One region of the Kitasatospora sp. NPDC004615 genome, then DNA from elsewhere that is predicted to be linked to it. Evidence: riboswitches for the same ligand, from Rfam matches in the RefSeq annotation. Region 1 holds a riboswitch; each other region holds the start of a gene.
What was found. Region 1 has a riboswitch for cyclic di-AMP ahead of ACFYS8_RS14750 (M23 family metallopeptidase). Riboswitches for the same ligand answer to the same signal wherever they lie in the genome.

Region 2: it holds a riboswitch for cyclic di-AMP, as region 1 does, so the genes downstream of both, ACFYS8_RS21355 (peptidoglycan DD-metalloendopeptidase family protein) here and ACFYS8_RS14750 (M23 family metallopeptidase) in region 1, are expected to answer to the same signal.
Region 3: it holds a riboswitch for cyclic di-AMP, as region 1 does, so the genes downstream of both, ACFYS8_RS23355 (NlpC/P60 family protein) here and ACFYS8_RS14750 (M23 family metallopeptidase) in region 1, are expected to answer to the same signal.
Region 4: it holds a riboswitch for cyclic di-AMP, as region 1 does, so the genes downstream of both, ACFYS8_RS26210 (transglycosylase family protein) here and ACFYS8_RS14750 (M23 family metallopeptidase) in region 1, are expected to answer to the same signal.

What each region holds. Positions count from the first base shown of each region.
Region 1 is NZ_JBIALQ010000003.1:728,578-732,123, reverse strand. It holds gene ACFYS8_RS14760 (hypothetical protein) at 1-255, shown strand, start outside; gene ACFYS8_RS14755 (DUF3995 domain-containing protein) at 372-878, shown strand; gene ACFYS8_RS14750 (M23 family metallopeptidase) at 888-1,655, opposite strand; cyclic di-AMP (ydaO/yuaA leader) riboswitch at 1,666-1,830, opposite strand; gene ACFYS8_RS14745 (YiaA/YiaB family inner membrane protein) at 2,047-2,337, shown strand; gene ACFYS8_RS14740 (alpha/beta fold hydrolase) at 2,459-3,289, shown strand; gene ACFYS8_RS14735 (TetR-like C-terminal domain-containing protein) at 3,289-3,546, shown strand, end outside.
Region 2 is NZ_JBIALQ010000006.1:46,296-49,841, reverse strand. It holds gene tig (trigger factor) at 1-379, opposite strand, end outside; tRNA gene ACFYS8_RS21365 (tRNA-Pro) at 584-657, opposite strand; tRNA gene ACFYS8_RS21360 (tRNA-Gly) at 807-880, shown strand; gene ACFYS8_RS21355 (peptidoglycan DD-metalloendopeptidase family protein) at 1,037-2,017, opposite strand; cyclic di-AMP (ydaO/yuaA leader) riboswitch at 2,023-2,177, opposite strand; gene ACFYS8_RS21350 (hypothetical protein) at 2,548-2,742, opposite strand; gene ACFYS8_RS21345 (PP2C family protein-serine/threonine phosphatase) at 3,130-3,546, opposite strand, start outside.
Region 3 is NZ_JBIALQ010000006.1:488,634-492,179, reverse strand. It holds gene ACFYS8_RS23360 (NlpC/P60 family protein) at 1-865, opposite strand, end outside; gene ACFYS8_RS23355 (NlpC/P60 family protein) at 1,078-2,148, opposite strand; cyclic di-AMP (ydaO/yuaA leader) riboswitch at 2,159-2,341, opposite strand; gene ACFYS8_RS23350 (NlpC/P60 family protein) at 2,678-3,546, opposite strand, start outside.
Region 4 is NZ_JBIALQ010000008.1:12,401-15,946, forward strand. It holds gene ACFYS8_RS26200 (hypothetical protein) at 1-1,220, opposite strand, end outside; gene ACFYS8_RS26205 (hypothetical protein) at 1,457-1,612, opposite strand; cyclic di-AMP (ydaO/yuaA leader) riboswitch at 1,718-1,894, shown strand; gene ACFYS8_RS26210 (transglycosylase family protein) at 1,900-3,111, shown strand; gene ACFYS8_RS26215 (hypothetical protein) at 3,325-3,525, shown strand.

The sequences.
Region 1 (3,546 bases):
GCGCTGCTGGTCGGGGTGTCCACGGACGGGGCGCGCCGGCTGCTGGAGCACGGCCTGATGCGGCGCAGCTACCGCAACCTGGCCGAGCTGAACGCCCGGGGCCTGCCGATGCCGGACGAGCTCTCCGGGGAGTTCGAGGACTTCGAGGAGGCGGTGGCGCAGGCCGCGATCGACCTGTGCGGCGAGTGGACGGTGCCCGGGCTGGCCCGGCTGCTGCTGGAGGAGTACCCGGAGCTGGCCCCCGAGGTGTACTGAGGGTTGTGGCTCGCCGGGGTCCACCGATCGGAGGACCCCGGAATCGTCCTGATGAGCCATCGGTCCTGGCCGTCCGGACGATCCGCGGGGCGGGGCCGCCGGGCCAGGGTGGAGCCATGGACATCGTGACTCCGGCCGGCGCCACCTCCGTCGGCCTGCGCCCGCCGTTCCGTCGGATCGCCGCGCAGGCCGCCGCGCTCTGGTCGGCCGTCTTCGCCCTGGTGCACCTGTACTGGCTGCTGGGCGGCCGGGCCGGTCTGCCGGGCGGGCTGTCGGTGCTGGACAACACGCCGCTGCTGGTGATCGACATCATCGCGGTACCGCTGTGCGCGGTGGCCGCGGCGCTGGCCCTGGCGCTGATACGGCCGTGGGGCGAGCGGCTGCCGGCCCGCGGGCTGCTGTGGGCGGCCCGGGGCACGGCGGTGCTGCTGATCGTGCACGCCGCGCCCTCCGTGCCGGACTGGCTGGCGCTGGCGGCGGGTCACCGCTCGGTGGCGGAGCTGGACGCGATGGCCCGCTTCGCGACCGTGCTGTACGAGCCGTTCTTCCTGGCCGGCGGGCTGCTGTTCGGCTGCGCGGTGTTCGGCCGTCGGCTCCTGCCCGAGCGCGGCGGCCGTCGATGAGCGGAAGAACTACGGCTGCAGGCCGCGCTGCTGGAGCCAGGGCAGCGGGTCGATCGGGGCGCCGCCGCCGGGGCGGACCTCCAGGTGCAGGTGCGGGCCGGTGACGTTGCCGGTGGCGCCGACCGCGCCGAGCACGGTGCCGGGGGCGACCTGGCCGGAGGCGGTGGCGATCCGGGAGAGGTGGCAGTACCAGAGTTCGGTGCCGTCGGGCAGGGTCTGGATGACCCGGTAGCCGTAGGGGCCGGACCAGCCCGCCGAGGTGACGGTGCCTCCGGCGACGGCGGCGACGGGGGTGCCGGTGCGGGCGGCGAAGTCCAGGCCGGTGTGCAGGTGCGCCCAGTGCGCGCCGGACTGGGCGAAGTGCGCGGTCAGCTGGTAGCCGGCCACCGGCAGGGTGTGCGCGGCCTGTTCGGCCTCGGCCTGCTGGGCGGCCCGCTTGGCCTCGGCCTCCTGCGCGGCGGCCAGCCGGGCGGATTCGTCGGCGGCGGTGCGCTGGCCGTCGGCCTGCTGCTGGATGCGCGCGGCGAGGGCGAGCCCGGGGTCGCCGGCGAGGAGGCCGTCGGAGGCTTCGTCCGCGGCGGTGACGGGCACCGGGGCGGCGGCCTGCGCGGGGGCGGCGCCGAGTGCGGTGGCGCCGAGCGCGGCGGTCATCGCGGTGACGCCCAGCAGGGGCGCGCCGGCGCGGGACTGACGGGGCAGCCGGTGCCGGGCGGCTTCCGGCTCGACCGGGTGGTCGAGCAACTGGGTGCCGGTGCTCTCGGTGTAGGTCGACGCCACGGGGGCGTGCTCCTTCCTTCCCTGCCGCCGACCGGGTTAGCTGACGGGTTCGGAGGTGGAAGGTCTCCTACGGTCGGGCCCAGGGCCGTCCCGATTCACCCCGGTGGAAACGTGGTTCCCCGGCTCCTGGGACGCCCCGAAGGGTGTGCCCAAGTGGATTAGGCGTGGCGCACGGTGCCGCATGGTTACGGCGTTGCCGACCGCGCTGCGTTATCAAACGTTAATCCTATGGACCCCATGATTCCAAGCCGCTACCACGAGACAGCGAAGATTTCCTGACGCCCTATGGGTGATTTGTGACGGTTCACCAGGGCCAACCTGACGGATTGTGACCGAGTGGTTGAGTATCCGTACTCACGCCACGCCTCCGGGCCGGCGCGACCCTGATGCCATGACCGCAACCGTGCCGCACCGGACCACCGCCGCCTACTTCGCCCAGGCCGCCGTCTCCTTCGGACTGGCCACCGCCGCGCTCTCGCTCGGGATCGCCTACCTGCCGGTGAGCGCCTGGATGCGCGCCTTCCTCGCCGTCGGGCTGCTGTACGAGATCACTTCCGCGTTCACGCTGGCCAAGGTGATCCGGGACCGCCAGGACGAGGGCGCGATCACCAGCCGGGTGGACCAGGCCCGGCTGGACAAGCTGCTCGCCGAGCACGACCCGTTCAAGGTGGAGGGGATCTGACCGATCCGGCTGGCCTCCACGGCTTGACGGCTAAGGCTATTAGCCTTAGCTTTATGGCTATCGGCAGTCGGCCGGGCCTCCAGCGCCCGGCGCACCGCAACGCCCGCCCAGGAGGCCCGCGATGAACAGCACCCTCGGCACCACCCGGTACGTCGACGTCCCCGGCGGCCGGATCGCCTACGACGACACCCCCGGCACCGGCGTCCCGGTCGTCCTGCTGCCCGGCATGCTCGACAAGCGCGCCACCTACCGGCACCTCGCACCGCTGCTGACCGCCGCCGGGCACCGGGTGATCACCATGGACCTGCGCGGCCTCGGCGAGTCCTCCACCGGGTTCACCGACTACTCCCCCGCCGCGATCGCCGACGACCTGGTCGCCCTGCTCGACCACCTCGACCTGCGCGGCGCCGTCCTGGCCGGCAACTCCTACACCGGCGCCACCGTGGTCCGCGCGGCCGAGCTCGCCCCCGGGCGGACCGCCGGGGTGGTGCTGATCGACGCCTTCATCGAGAACCTCCCGCTGAACGCCTTCCAGAAGGCCCTGTTCGGCCTGGCCGCCCCGCTGGTCACCGCGTTCCCCGGCCTGTGGAGCTCGATGCAGAAGTTCTACTACCCGACCGCGCGGCCCGCCGACTTCGACGCCTACCGGGCCGGCCTCGCCGAGATGCTGCGCGAGCCCGCCCGGAAGGCCGCGCTGCGCGGCTACCTCACGGGGGACTCCGCGCCGGTCGGCTGGTGCGAGGCCGTCGACGTGCCCGCGCTGGTGCTGATGGGCAGCAAGGACCCCGACTTCCCGAACCCCGAGCTGATCGCCGACCGGCAGGCCGCCGCGCTGCGCGGCCGTAAGGTGATGATCGAGAACGGCGGCCACTACCCGATGGCCGGCTACCCCCAGGCCGTCGCCGACGCCCTGCTCCCTTTCCTGAACGAGCTGAACGAGGTCGCCCGCTGATGGCCCGCGCCGGACTCTCCCCCACCACGGTGGTGGACCACGCCCTCGGCCTGATCGACGCCCAGGGCGCCGAGACGCTCACCCTGGCCGCCGTCGCCGCCAAGGCGGGGGTCGCCACCCCGTCGCTGTACAAGCACGTCCCCGGGGGCCTTGCCGAGCTGCGCCGCCTGGTCGCCGTCCGCACCCTCGACGACCTGACCGACCACCTGGCCGCCGCCGTCCTCGGCCACTCCCGCGACGAGGCGGTCGCCGCCCTG
Region 2 (3,546 bases), on a different contig from region 1:
CGGCGAAGTCCGGCAGGGCGACCTCGGGACGGACGTCGACCTCGGCGGTGAACTTCAGGTCACCGCCGTCGGCCAGGTTCTCGACACCGGCGATGTCGGTGATGTCCGGCTGGCCCAGCACATCGATCTGGCCCTCGTCGACGGCCTGCGTGTAGAAGCGCGGAAGCGCGTCGTTGACGGCCTCCTCCAGCACCGCGCCACGGCCGAAGCGCTGGTCGATGACCCGGTTCGGGATCTTGCCCTTGCGGAAGCCCGGGACGGTGACCTGCTGGTTGATCTTCTTGTACGCCGCGTCGAGGCTGGGCTTGAGCTCCTCGAAGGGCACCTCGACGGTGAGTCGAACCCGGGTCGGGTTCAGAGTCTCGACGGCGCTCTTCACGGTGGGGTCTCCTAGGGGGGCTTGCGGTCAGGGCGATAGGCGGTTGGGGCTGCAATGCTGTCCGTACTACCGCCAGCGGTCCATCCTACCGGTACCACGAAAGTGACTGCGCCCGGCACCGGGTGCACGGCGGAGCGGGGCCGGGGCGGCCGCGCCCCACAACGACAACAGGGCCCCGCCCACGGACGAGACCCTGCCGCACGGTCGGGGTGACCGGATTCGAACCGACGGCCTTCCGCTCCCAAAGCGGACGCGCTACCAACCTGCGCCACACCCCGTGGTGCCGAGCAGAAGAGTACACGTCGGGCCGCCTCCGACCGGGGCGATATTCGCGAGCCGACAGCGCGGAAGGAGTGTGCAATCCACCGGCTCGACCAGGTACCCTGATCCAGTCCTCGCCACCGCGACGCGGTGCGGGTACGCCTTTGCGGGTGTAGCTCAATGGTAGAGCCCCAGTCTTCCAAACTGGTCACGCGAGTTCGATTCTCGTCACCCGCTCCACAAGGCCAACGGCCCCGACTGCCAACGCAGTCGGGGCCGTTGCCGTTGGTCGGCCGCGCCGCGTGGCCGGGGGGCCTTCGCCCGCGCAAGGGCGCCGGAAAGCCCGAAGGCCCCGCGCAGCGGACTGCGCGGGGCCTTCGAGGGGTGAGGCGTGGATCAGACGTTGACGCCGTGGGCCGCCAGGTAGGCGACGGGGTCGATGTCGGAGCCGTAGTCCGGGGTGGTGCGGATCTCGAAGTGCAGGTGCGGGCCGGTCACGTTGCCGGTGGCGCCGGAGAGACCGATCTGCTGACCCGCCGTCACGGACTGGCCGGCCGAGACGGAGATCGAGGACAGGTGGGCGTACTGGGCGTACTTGCCGTCGGCCAGCTTGATGACGACCTGGTTGCCGTAGGCACCGCCGTTGCCGGCGGAGACCACGGTGCCGTTGGCGATGGCCTTGAGGCTGGTGCCGGTGGCGACCGGGAAGTCGATGCCGGTGTGGTAGCCGGAGGACCAGTTGGAGCCGGCGACCTTGTAACCGGTGGTGACCTTGCCCGGCGCCGGGGCGACGTAGGTGGAGCTGTTGCTCGCGGCAGCCGGAACGGCGGCCGGGGAAGCGGTGGTGGCCGTGGTGGCGACCGGGGGCGCCGCCTGCGGGGCCGGGGCCACGGGCTGGGCCTTGACGGTGCCGGTGGTGGCCGGCTTCGCGGTGTCGGCCTTCTTGACGGCGACCTTCGGCGCGGTGGCGGTGTCCGTGGAGGTGGACTTGGCGGCCGGGGCCTGCGCGGGGGCGGCGGCCTGGCCGTTGATGGCCAGCTTCTGGCCCGGGAAGATCAGGTCGGGGTTGCCACCGACCACGGAGCGGTTGTCCTGGTACAGCTTCTGCCAGCCACCGTCGACGTGCTGCGCGGCGGCGATCTTGGACAGGGTGTCGCCGGAGGCGACCCGGTAGCTGTGCGGGGCGGCGGCCTGGTCGGCGACGGGGGTGGCGTCCACCGAGACCGTGGACGGGTGGCTGCCGGCCTGCTCGGTGGCGGTGTGCGCGGAGGCGGCGGTGACCGGGAGGCCGATCGCGGCGCCGGCCACACCGGTGGCGATGGCGATCCGGGCGATGGTGGCCAGGCTCGGCTTGCGGTGCTTGCCCTGAGCGGACATGAAGGCGTTCCTCTCCGACGCCTGCGAGGTGAGCTGTCGGGTTCGGGCGAGAGTTGCCCGGCCGCAGGGACTGCGGCTTCACCCCGAGCCGTTCCCGGTGGTTTCCGGGCCCGGCGACTTACCTGTGGTTCCCCCGCTCCTGCCGTGGCGTGGTATCTGGTCGGCACCGGACGACGGCAGGACTAGGCGTTCCGTCCGGTGGCCCGCCCGGTCACTGGCCGGGCTGCGGAGGAAGCAAATCCCACGGCCCGTGAGGCTGGCAAACGCCGATCGGCCCCGCTCCCTGGGTCGGGAAGGGGCTGACGATCCACCAGGTCACGCTGTGCCGACACCACGCTGCGGTGCGCGTACGCGATCATGACAGTGCGCGTACGAACCCCGCACGGTGGGCGACTTCGGCCACCGTGCGCGTTCGGGCGCGGACCTGGCGTGACGTCGCGGGTGAGCCTGGTCACCGTGGGCAGGCCGAATGGACGGCGCGGGGGTGTCTCCCGCCCGTCGTGGCGTGCCGCCGGGGAGCCGACAGGCCGTCAGCCCGCGATCGACGCGATGGCCTTGGAGACCGAGGTGAGGAACTGCTGGATCGGGCCGGCCATGGTCGACTGGCTCAGCATGAAGCCGAACAGGGCGGCGACGATGGCGTGCCCGGTCTTCAGCTGCTTGTTGCGAATGAAGATCGCGACGATGATGCCGAACAGGACAAGCGCGGAGACGGAGAAGGCCACCAGGACTCACTTCCTCGATTCGTGGCGGGGGTTCGGTGGAAGCCGGCGTTGGCTCCCAGGCGGAAACCGGCCCCTGCCCCCCGTGTCCCCACCACTCCATCCGGACTCAGTGTGGTCGCTCGTGCTGAGTGCGTAAAGGACTTGCCCGGTCGCTCGGTGCCCGAACCCGCCTGGCAGGACTGATTTTCGCCGACCGCGACGATAGCGGACGGGTTCTGACACCCCGTCGGCGGGCGGTGGTCCGTGCTGGCCTGCGCGGCAAACCGGCAGGCAGATCCAGCATCGCCGCCCGGCTCGGGCCGCGAACCGGAATTGGCCGAAGATCAACGTCCGGGTTTGACACTCCGTGGACACTCCGCGCTCACCGCGTCTGCACCGGACGGAAGTTCAGCGGCGCCAGACCAGCAGCACCGCGCGGTCGTCGTTGACGTGCTTGGCGACGGTGTCGATCAGCCGGACCGCGGAGCCGGGCCGGATCGACCCCGGGGCGGTGGCGACCAGCCGGTCGGCCTCGCCCATCAGCCGGTCCATGCCCTCGGCGAGGTCGCGGCCGGGGATCTCCACCATGCCGTCGGTGCACAGCATCAGGACGTCGCCGGGGCCGAGGGTGCCGCGCACCCCCTCGAACTTGGCCTCGTCGTAGACCCCGAGCAGCGGGCCCTCGGCCTCCTTGACCTCCCAGTACCCGGCGCCCGCGAGACGGTGCATGCCGGGCAGGTGCCCCGCGGAGAGCAGTTCGTACTCGCCGGTGTCCAGGTCGACCACCAGATGGACGGCGGTGGCGAAGCCCTCCGCCCAGTCCTG
Region 3 (3,546 bases), on a different contig from region 1:
GGCCGGCCGAGGCCTGCCCCTGCGAGGTCCGCGGCAGGGTCACTCCGGCCTGCCGCCACGCCCAGTACATCAGACCGGAGCAGTCGAACGTGCTGGGCCCGGTGGATCCGTACACGTACGAGGAGCCGATCTTCGAGACGGCCGCGTTCAGCGCGGCGGCGGCGCGGTCGGACGCGGCGGGCTCGTTGCCGAGGTCGAAGCGGTCGGCGCCGCGGGCGGCCCGGGCGTCGTCGTCGTAGGCGAGCCGGTCGCGCTCGGCGGCGGTGAGGTCGCCGAGCAGCTGCCGGGCCCGGGCGAGGCGGGTGCGGACTTCGTCCTTGGCGGCGGCCAGGCGGTGCCGGGCCTGTTCCAGTTCGTCGAGTTTGGCCGCGGTCTCCTGACGGCGCTGGTCCAGCCGGCGTTGTCGTTCGCGCAGGTCGCGCAGGGTCTCGTTCTGCCGGGCGGTGGCCTGGCCGAGCGAGCGGGCGCCGGCCAGGTAGGACGCCGGGTCGTTGTCGAGCATCAGCCGCAGCGTGGGGTCGAGGCCCTGGGCGCGGTACTGGGCGGCGACCACCGCCCCGAGGTCGGCGCGCAGCCGGTTGAGGTCGTCCTGCCCGGCGGCGACCTGGGTCAGCAGGACGCCGGCCTCGCGCTGCAGCCGTTTCTGCTGTTCCTGGGCGGCGTTGTACTTCTCGGAGGCCTGCTCGGCCTCGTCGTACAGCTGGTCGACCTGCGCCTTGACGTCGGCGCGGTCCGGCGGGTCGGCCGGAGTGGCGGCGGCCGGGGCGACGCCGAGATGGATCACGCCCGTCGCGGCGGCGGTGAGCGCCAGGGCTCGGGCGAGGCGTTGGACGCCGGGCAGTGGGGGGCGACGGTGCACTGGCACGTGCGACGACTCCGTTCCTGCGCTCCGGCCTCCGCCGCCGCCCGCGGATCGGACGGCCGTCCGCACGGGGGGCCGGGGCAGAGGTTAGCGAGTCGGACGGATCCAGTCCAAACCCTGACAACTTCGAATATTCGACCGCGAATCGGACACCGGAACGAGAGCGGCCCGGCACCCCCTGTGCGGGGTGCCGGGCCGAAGGCTCCGCGCGGCCGTCAGATCCGGACGATCTTGGTGATCGGCATGACGGTCGCCGACTCGTAGCGGACCTGCGCGCCGGTGTGCGGGGCGTGCACGATCTGCCCGTTTCCGACGTACATGCCGACGTGGTGCTGGTCGCCGTAGTAGATGATCAGGTCACCCGGACGGGCGTTGGCGATGTTGGTGCCGATGCTGGTGCCGGCGCCCGCCTGGGCCTGCGAGGTGCGCGGGATGGAGACACCCGCCTGGGCGTACGCCCACTGCATCAGACCGGAGCAGTCGAAGGTGCTCGGGCCGGCCGCGCCGTAGGAGTACCAGCTGCCCAGCTTGGACAGCGCGGCGTTCATCGCGGCACCCGCGTAGCCGGCCGGTGCCTGCGCCGGCGGGGCGCCGAGGTCGGTGCGGGTGTTGTCGCGGGAGGCGCGCTCGGCCTGGGTGCGGGAGTCGCTGGCGGCCTTGGCCTCGGCCGCCGCGAGATCGTCGCGCTCCTTCTGGGTGAGCGTGTTGAGCAGCTCCTGCGCCTTGGCCAGCTTGGACTGGACGTCTTCCTTGTCGGCCTTGAGGGCCTTCGTGGTGGTGTCCAGTTCGGCGAGCTTCTGCGCGGCCTCCTCGCGCTGCCCGTCGAGCTTGGCCTGCTCGGCCTTGAAGCTCTTGAGCAGGTCGGCCTGGGTGGCGCCGACCGTGTTCAGCGTTCCGGCCTGCCCGAGGAAGCTGTCCGGGTTGCTGGAGAGCATCAGCTGCATGGTCTGCGGCATGCCGCCGTTGCGGTACTGCTCGGCGGCGATCGTCGCCAGGCTGTCCTGAACGGTGGTGACCTGCTCCTGCTGGCGGGCCAGCTGGTCCTGCAGTTGGGTGACCTGCTTCTGCAGGTTCTGCTGCTTCTCGACGGAGGCGTTGAGCGCCTCGGTCTTCACCTCGGCCTGCTCGTTGAGCTGGTCGACCTGCGCCTTGACCTGGTCCTTGGTGGGCGCCGGGTCGGCGTGCGCGCCGGTCTGGGCGGACAGCGCGACGGCGGTGGCGGCAGCGGCAGTGAGAATCGAGACCCGGGCACGGCCGACGGGCTTGGGACGGCGATGGGACGCCACGAAGGCGGACTCCTTCTTCCTCACACCGCCTACCGGGTGAGCTGACGGGTTCGGGCCGGAAGAGACGCCCTACAGCGCCTCACCGGCCGCTCTCGCGGCCGACCTGGCGCCGATTCACCCCGGGGGAACGTGGTTCCCCGGCTCCGTTCGACAGCAACCCCCACAGGGGTATCCCCGTCGGCGGATCTCGTTCTGACGATCCACCCGCTGCGTCACGGACTCGGCGGCGACCTCCGCCGTCGCCCCCCTTGGGCGATCGACTCTGCGGTGGTCGAACTATGACCCTAGTAACCGATCCGTGATCCGTTCAAATCCTTGTCGGAAAAAAATCTGAATCTGAGTCAATTTCGATTACGAAACTGACCGAACGTAAGGGATCCGTTGCGCAGTGCGTAGCATTTCCCGCCGTTCGCCAGGGAAACGCGACGCCCGGACGTGTTCGAGATCACAGCAGGATCTCGACCCGCCCGGGCGTGTCACGGCGTGTCAATTGTCGCCCTGGCGGGCGTATGTCCGGTTTGCCGGACTGTCAGACCCGACGGATGGTCGAGATCGGCATCGCGTCGACCTTCATGGTCTTCACCACGTCACCGGTGTGCGGCGCGTGCACCACCATGCCGTTGCCGATGTACATGCCGACGTGGTGCCGGTCGCCGTAGTAGACCACCAGGTCACCGGGCTGGGCGTTGTGCCAGTCGGTGCCGACGCTGGCGCCGTAGCTGCCCTGCGCCTGCGAGGTGCGCGGCAGCGACACGCCGGCCTGCGCGTACGCCCACACCATCAGGCCGGAGCAGTCGAAGGTGCTCGGGCCGGTCGCACCCCACACGTACGGCGCACCGCGCTTGTCGAGCGCCCGCTGCACCGCGACCCCGGCGTAGCCGGCGGCCTTCGGCAGGGTGGCCGGGTCGACCCGGTCGGCACTGCGCGAGGCGGCGCCGTCGCCGCGCACGATCGAGGCACGGTCGGCGGCGGAGAGCTGGTTGAGCAGGTTCTGCGCCTGCTCCAGCTTGGTCCTGACCTCGTTCTTGGCGTCGTTGAGCGCCTGGGTGGAGTTGTCCAGCTCCTTCAGGACGTCCGCCGCTTCCTGCTTCTGCTGGTTCAGCCGGCGCTGCTGGTCCTGCAGTGACTTCAGGGTCTCGGCCTGGGTGCTGGCCGCCTGGTCGAAGGAGGACGCCTTGTCCAGGTACTTGTCCGGGTCGGCGGAGAGCATCAGCTGCATCGACGGGTCGACGCCCGCGTGCCGGTACTGGTCGCCGGCCACCGCCGCGAGCCCGGAGGACAGCTCGTTCAGCTGGTCCTGGCTGCGGGCCAGCTGGTCCTGCAGCTGGTCGGCCTGCTTGCGGAGCTGGTCGGCCTGCTCCTTGGCGCCGTTGTACTTCTCGGCCGCCTGCTCCTGCT
Region 4 (3,546 bases), on a different contig from region 1:
CGCGGATTCGGTTCGAACACCGTCCGGGAGGCGACGCACCCCTCGTACGCGATGTCGTCGGACGGGCCCTGCGGGGTGCGGGTGTCGATCGGGCCGTCCCACCAGTACGCGTCCTCCCAGGTGTTGTGGGAGATGCAGCCGCGGAACGTGATGCCGTGACTGTTGTGCGGTACGAACGCGTGGCTTCCGGCGTCGCGCACCACCACGCCCTCGACCACCGTGCCGCGCGAGGTGTCCAGCAGCATGTGGAAGTGCAACCCGTACCGCCCGAGCACCGGCTCACTCACGGGCTGCCCGTTCCAACTCTCCTTCCCCACCGCCCGCGGCCCGACCCGCCGCAGCACCGCATGCCGCACATCGGCCGGGCGGCTGGACGTCAGGTGGACGTGCGCCCGCCCCTGCTCGGTGCCCTCGACCCGCACGTTGCGCGTCAGGTTGAGCACCTCCGCCCCGAACACCGCCCCACCACCGAGGCTCACCCGCGGGTGCGCGTGCTGCAACGGCGCGGCCAGCGTGACGTTCGGGCCGTCCACCCGCTGAACCGTCACCAGGTCGTACGCATCGGAGAACCCCTCGGCATCGGGCGGCCCGGTCGGCGTGACGGCGAGCTCGTCACCCACCTGCCAACCCTCCGGCGCCACCGCCAGCTTCAGTACGGTGTCCCCCGCCTTCAGCTCGGTTGCGGCCCGCACCCACGCCGTCCGGGGCGCACCGTCCAGCCGCAGGTAACCGCGGCCGGTGACCCACAGGCCGGTGTCGGTGTCGACGACGGTCATGCCGCCGCCCTGGAACCGCCGTTCGTCGATGTCGGGAAACCGCAAGGTATGGGTGTGCGCCGCATCGGGCGCGAGCGCCAGCACCCCGCGGACCTCGACGTTGCCAGCACTCTCCAACGTCACCGACCGGTCCCCGGCGAACACCAGCGACCCACCCGTGTCGATCAGCAGCGACCCGACCTTGGCGTCCCCGTCCAGCACCACCTTGTCGGTGATCCGCACGGCACTCCCCGCCCCGGGCACCTTCCCGCCCCACGCCTCGGCATCCGACCACCGCCGCCCGCCCTCGCCCACCGCCCCCGCCGCCGGCTCCGCCCCGGCCAGCGACTGCCGCAGCACCACTCCTCCACCGACCGCCGCCACCGTCCCGACCGCCAGCCAGGCCAACACCCGCCGCCGCCCCGACAACGGCCGCCGCTGCCGCCCGTTCTCCCACTGCTCCACGATGGCCGCCTCCCGAAACGTGCAGGGACTCCGAATCGTCGGGGGCAGCATAGGTGGCTGTCACAACGGAAATCGGCGACTTCCGAAACGGCTAAGCATTCTGACGTAGCATCATCCATCAGTTCGACAGAAATGGGCGATGGCCGCAATTCCACGACCTGTCAGCAAAGGGTCTTCAGCGCCCGGGACAAGGTGGACAGAACGTCCACAACCTCCCATCCGGTCGATCGCAAACGCTAACCAAAGTGAATATTCGCCCGGCAAGCCACATAACCACCCAAAACGGGCACAAGATCGCCAATTTCCTGACGGAAGCCCAGGTTTGGCCGCGCGCCGTGGAGTTCGCTCGAAATTCCTTGATCGAATTTTCCGGACCCGGTGACGACCGTCACAGGAATTTGCTAATCGTCCTTAATTCCGCTTAATGTCCTGCCCACGTTCGTGGACACACGGACCCAGCTCGCCCGGAACGCCGAATCCTGCCGCCGGGTGGGCCGGCTCATGCAATGACGCACCGCGGCAGGGGCGGGGGAACCAGGTAAGTCGCCCTGGGACGGTCCTGACGGACCGGTCCGGGGCTTGGGGTGAAGCCGTGCGCGCCGAAAGGTGTGCGCGGCCGGGCAACTCCAGCCCGAATCCGACAGCTCACCTCGCAGGCGTGGGAGAGGAACGCTTCTTCATGCTGCCCATCAGCGCCAAGCGCGCCCGCCGTCTGATTGCCACCACTGGTGTTGTGGGCATCGGCCTCACGGTCCCCGGCCTGGCCGCGGGTACCGCCTCCGCCGCTTCGGTGGCCACCTGGGACAAGGTCGCGCAGTGCGAGTCCAGTGGCAACTGGTCGATCAACACCGGTAACGGTTTCTACGGCGGCCTGCAGTTCACCGCCTCCACCTGGGCCGCCTTCGGCGGTACCGCGTTCGCCCCGCGCGCCGACCTGGCCACCAAGGACCAGCAGATCGCCGTCGCCGAGAAGGTGCTGGCCTCCCAGGGCCCCGGCGCCTGGCCGGTGTGCTCGGTCCAGGCCGGTCTGACCAAGGGCGGCGCCGCCCCGCAGGTCGACACCTCCACGGGCTCCACCGCCGCCAAGCCGCAGGCCCAGGCCCCGGCCCAGCCGCAGGCGCCGAAGCAGGCCCAGCAGCCGGCCCCGCAGCAGCGCCAGGGCCAGGCCCAGAGCCGCCCGCAGGCTCAGCCGCAGGCCGACACCCAGGCCTCCGGCAGCTACACCGTCGTGGCGGGCGACTGGCTGTCCGCCATCGCCCAGCGTCAGAACGTCGAGGGCGGCTGGGAGAAGCTGTACGAGCTGAACCGCTCCGTCCTCACCGAGGGCCCGGACATGATCTACCCCGGTCAGAAGCTGGCGCTCGGCAACGTCGCGGTCGCCCAGGCCCCGGCCAAGCAGTCGGCGCCGGCCAAGCAGTCCGCCCCGGCCAAGCCGAGCACCCCCGCGCCGGCCCAGCCGAGCACCCCCGCCAAGCCCGCCGCCACCACCACGACCGCCACCACGACCGCCACCGCCGCCGTCAAGGCGACCGGCTCCAAGGCCGCGGCGATCGACTTCGCGCTGTCGAAGGTCGGCCAGCCGTACATCTACGGCGGCACCGGCAACGGCGGCTGGGACTGCTCGGGCCTGACCCAGGCCGCGTTCCGCCAGGCCGGCATCAGCCTGCCGCGCGTGGCCGCGGACCAGGCCGACTACTCGACCCGGGTCTCGCTGAACAGCCTGCAGCCGGGCGACCTGCTGTTCTGGTCGAACAACGGCTCCAACTCGGGCGTCTACCACGTGGCGATCTACATCGGCGACGGCAAGTACGTCGAGGCCGCCAACCCGAAGTCCGGTGTGAAGACCGAGACCATCGCCAACTGGGCGCCGGACTTCGCCGGTCGGGTCTGAACCGCCTGACACCACACGCACCGCGCACACCACGCGCACGCGCATGAGGTGACCGCACCGCGGACACCGCTGCCCTCGGGGACCCTGGTCGGCTCCGGGGGCAGCGGCCTATCCTCGGCCGAGACCGAAGGCCGAACGCCGAAGGCCGAACGCCAAACGCCGAACGCCGAACGCCGAAGGCCGGAAGCGGTCCCGAGCCCCTGGAGCGATGCGATGGCGAAGGTGACGATCACGCTGGACGCGGACCTCGCGCTGGAGGCAATGATGCGCCTCGGCGTGAGCAGCCCGCAGGACGCGGTGGAGCTGCTGGTGCGCGACTACCTGTCCACCGGCCGTCGCACCCAGGCCCGCACCGGCGGCAGCCGGGACGGCGAGCGCTTCACCGGCCCGGCCCCGACCGTCGAAGAGGGCTGAACGCAGCGGCCGAAGCGAAGC